2 regions of the Streptomyces sp. NPDC027962 genome follow, and region 1 is predicted to be linked to the other one. Evidence: riboswitches for the same ligand, from Rfam matches in the RefSeq annotation. Region 1 holds a riboswitch; the other holds the start of a gene.
What was found. Region 1 has a riboswitch for glycine ahead of gcvP (aminomethyl-transferring glycine dehydrogenase). Riboswitches for the same ligand answer to the same signal wherever they lie in the genome.
Positions count from the first base shown of each region.

Region 2: another riboswitch for glycine. It lies ahead of gcvT (glycine cleavage system aminomethyltransferase GcvT); the one in region 1 lies ahead of gcvP (aminomethyl-transferring glycine dehydrogenase).

Region 1 is NZ_JBVHTA010000029.1:86,921-89,084, reverse strand. Features, by position in the region: gene ACZ4SA_RS25050 (DNA polymerase IV) at 1-147, shown strand, start outside; gene ACZ4SA_RS25045 (PRC-barrel domain-containing protein) at 57-440, opposite strand; glycine riboswitch at 555-650, shown strand; gene gcvP (aminomethyl-transferring glycine dehydrogenase) at 831-2,164, shown strand, end outside.
Region 2 is NZ_JBVHTA010000033.1:6,843-9,006, reverse strand. Features, by position in the region: gene ACZ4SA_RS26375 (AAA family ATPase) at 73-756, opposite strand; glycine riboswitch at 902-998, shown strand; gene gcvT (glycine cleavage system aminomethyltransferase GcvT) at 1,143-2,164, shown strand, end outside.

The DNA of each region.
Region 1 (2,164 bases):
GACCCTCTGCCGCTGACCGGGCCGCCGGATTCGCCGCCGGACGAGGGCCGGGCGGGTCAGTCCTCCTGGCCGGCGACGCGGCCGAAGGAGCGGTCGCCCGAGGCGGGAGCGGGCGTCGGGGGCGGGCCGGAGAGGTCGAGTCCGTAGTGGTGGTAGAGCTGGAGTTCCTGCTCGGGGGAGAGATGGCGGCCCACGCCGAAGTCCGGAGCGTCTTTGATCAGCGAGCGCTCGTAAGGGACGCGCAGGGTGTTGTCGACGAGCTCGCTCGGTTCGAGGGGGACGAAAGCGTCCCTGCTGAACAGGCCTGTCCGCACGGCCGCCCACTCGGGTACTCCGGTGGCGTCGTCCAGGTACACCTCGTCGACCGTTCCGAGCTTCGTGCCGTTGCGGTCGAACGCCTTGCGGCCTATCAGGCTGCGCGGATCGATGTCGGTCTGCACGGTCCCTCCAACTGGTCGCGCCTGCTCTCTCATGACTACAGAAGGGCACATTTCGAGTGTCGGCCACTCGAGCGATCGTTCCCAAGCGGCGCTGGTACCCTGGCAAACGGCTGCTGACCCTGTGCGGGAGAGTTCTCCGGTGAAGACCGGAGGCGCCGAAGGAGCAAATCCTCCCCGGAATCTCTCAGGCACCTGTACCGCACGGACGAGGTCACTCTGGAAAGCAGGGCGGGCGTCGGACGGCATCCGCTCTCACCGACGGTGAAAGCCGGGAGGTCGCTCCGCGACGCCCGGTGAAGCTCTCAGGTTGAGATGACAGAGGGGGAGGCCGTCCGGGCATCCGCGCCGTGATGCCCCTCGCAGGTCGCGAAGACCAGGAGGCCTCCCACCATGACCGCCAACCGCATTCCGCTCTCCCAGCTGGAGCGTGGCACCCCCTTCGAGCGGCGCCACATCGGGCCTGACGCAGGTGCCCAGGCCAAGATGCTCGCGCAGGTGGGCTACGGCTCGCTCGACGACCTCACCGCCGCCGCCGTACCGGAGGTGATCAAGAGCGCGGAGGCCCTCGACCTGCCGGACGCCCGCACCGAGGCCGACGTGCTCGCCGAGCTGCGCTCCCTGGCGGACCGCAACCAGGTGCTGGCCCCCATGATCGGGCTCGGCTACTACGGCACCTTCACCCCGCCGGTCGTCCTGCGGAACGTCATGGAGAACCCGGCCTGGTACACGGCGTACACGCCCTACCAGCCCGAGATCTCGCAGGGCCGGCTCGAGGCGCTGCTCAACTTCCAGACCGTCGTCGCGGACCTGACCGGCCTGCCCACCTCCGGCGCCTCGCTCCTCGACGAGGGCACCGCCGCCGCGGAGGCCATGGCGCTGGCCCGCCGCGTCGGCAAGGTGAAGACCGGCGTCTTCCTGATCGACGCCGACACCATGCCGCAGACCATCGCCGTGATCGAGACCCGCGCCGAGCCGACCGGCGTCGAGGTCGTCACCGCCGACCTGAGCGACGGCATCCCCGCCGAGATCGCGGAGCGCGGCGTCTTCGGCGTGCTGCTGCAGTACCCGGGCGCCTCCGGTGCCGTTCGCGACCTGAAGCCCGTGATCGAGCAGGCGCACGAGCTCGGCGCGATCGTCACCGTCGCCGCCGATCTGCTCGCCCTCACCCTGCTCACCTCGCCCGGCGAGCTCGGCGCGGACATCGCCGTGGGTACGACGCAGCGCTTCGGCGTCCCGATGGGCTTCGGCGGCCCGCACGCCGGCTACATGGCCGTGCGCGACAAGTTCGCCCGGAGCCTGCCCGGCCGACTGGTCGGCGTCTCCGTCGACGCGGACGGCAACCGGGCCTACCGCTTGGCGCTGCAGACCCGTGAGCAGCACATCCGCCGTGAGAAGGCCACCAGCAACATCTGCACCGCGCAGGTGCTGCTCGCCGTCATGGCAGGCATGTACGCCGTCTACCACGGCCCGGAGGGGCTGCGGGCGATCGCCTGGCGCACCCACCGTTACGCCGCGATTCTCGCCGAGGGCCTGCGGGCCGGCGGCATCGAGGTCGTGCACGGCTCCTACTTCGACACCCTGACCGTCCGTGTGCCGGGCCGGGCCGTCGACGTCGTGGCCGCCGCCGGCGAGGGCGGGGTCAACCTGCACCTCGTCGACGCCGACCATGTCTCCCTCGCCTGTGACGAGACCACCGGCCGTGAGCAGCTGACGGCTGTCTGGTC
Region 2 (2,164 bases), on a different contig from region 1:
TGCGGGGGCGCCGGGCCGCAGCTGCTGAGGCGCCGGGGCCGAGGCCCGCCCCCACCCCCGCCCGGATGTCCCCTACGCGAAACCCAGCCGCCTCAGCGACCCCGCCGACTCGCGGTCCAGTAGGACCGCCGACGCACAGCCTCCCGGCAGGCGTCCCGACTCCGCCGCTGCGACCAGGCGGCTCACCGCACGGCGATGGCGGGCGAACGCGTAGCCGGAGACGCCGCGGCCACGCTCGCGCTGGCCCGCTCTGGCGACTTGGGGGGTGACGTCCAGGAGCACCAGGTGCAGGGACGTGCCCCGCCGCCGCGTCTCGCGGGCGAGCCAGCGGCGGACCCACGCCTGCGTGCCGCAGTCGTGGACGACGACACTTTCACCCGAACGCAGGGCACGCCGGAGTCCGGCGTAGTGGGCCAGACGGACGAGGGGTCGGTAGACGGCGTACGGCAGAAGGCGGGGCATCCGGGCGTCCCAGCGGTCGCGGGTGTCCTGCGAGTCGATCCCCCGCTCCCGCACGGCGCGGCGCATCAGCGTGGACTTGCCGCTGCCGGGGAGGCCGGAGACGACCACCACGTCGCCCGCGGCGAAGACAAGGCTGTGCGGGCTGCTGCCCGGGCACTCCCTGAGGTCGCGCAGGACGGACTTGGCCGGCCGGACGCGTGCCGGCGCCCCGGTCCGGGCCGGAACTGCGGGCAGTCCCGGCTGGGCGGCCACCCCCGCGGTCGTGGCGTATGCACCGGTCGGCTGCAACGTCATGCCATCCCCCTTCGGGTCATCCCACACCCTTGCCCATGAAGTGTAAAGAATTGGTAATACGGCTCAAGCGATTTCAGGGCGGCCTCACGCTCCACTCTTCCCCGATGCGTGCAATGATGTGCGCGCCAACTGCATACCGGCCGCTTGAATCCGCGCGGGAGAGTCCCGGCCACATCTGTGGCGGGCGCCGAAGGAGCAAGTTCCTCCCTTGAATCTCTCAGGCCCCGTACCGCGTGCGATGAGGCAGATCTGAAAAGCGAGCCGCACGTGGCTCCACCCAAGGTGCAAGTCACGACTACCCGTACGCGGAGTCGGGGCGAACCTCTCAGGTTCCGATGACAGATGGGGAGGATTGTCCTCGCAGCCATGCCCTGGGAGCCACACCTATGAGCCACGCCCCCCGTCTGACCGCACTCGACGCCCTGCACAGGTCGCTGGGCGCGACCATGACCGATTTCGCCGGCTGGGACATGCCGCTGCGGTACGGCAGCGAGCGGGACGAGCACATCGCCGTCCGCACCAAGGCCGGCCTCTTCGACCTCTCCCACATGGGCGAGATCACCGTCACCGGCCCGCAGGCGGTCGACATGCTGAACCACGCGCTGGTCGGCAACATCGGCACCGTCGGCGTCGGCCGCGCCCGCTACACCATGATCTGCCAGGAGGACGGCGGCATCGTCGACGACCTGATCGTGTACCGGCTCCAGGAGCAGGAGTACATGGTCGTCGCCAACGCCGGCAACGCCCAGATCGTGCTGGACGCGCTGACCGAGCGCGCGGCCGGCTTCGACGCGACCGTCCGGGACGACCGTGACGCGTACGCGCTGATCGCCGTCCAGGGCCCGGAGTCCCCCGGCATCCTGAAGTCTCTCACCGACGCCGATCTGGACGGCCTGAAGTACTACGCGGGGCTGCCCGGCACGGTGGCGGGCGTGCCGGCGCTGATCGCCCGTACCGGCTACACCGGCGAGGACGGCTTCGAGCTGTTCGTCGAGCCGCAGCACGCGGAGAAGCTCTGGCAGGCGCTGATCGACGCGGGCGCACCGGCCGGCCTGATCCCGTGCGGCCTGTCCTGCCGTGACACGCTGCGTCTGGAGGCGGGCATGCCGCTGTACGGGCACGAGCTGACCACCGCGCTCACCCCGTTCGACGCGGGGCTCGGCCGGGTCGTGAAGTTCGAGAAGGACGGCGACTTCGTGGGGCGCGAGTCGCTCGCCGCCGCCGCGGAGCGGGCCGGGACGGCACCCCCGCGCAAGCTCGTGGGCCTCGTCGCCCGGGGCCGCCGCGTCCCGCGCGCCGGGATGCAGGTCGTCGCCGGCGGCCAGGTCGTCGGCGAGGTGACCTCCGGCGCGCCGAGCCCGACCCTCGGCAAGCCGATCGCCATGGCCTACGTGGACGCCGCGCACGC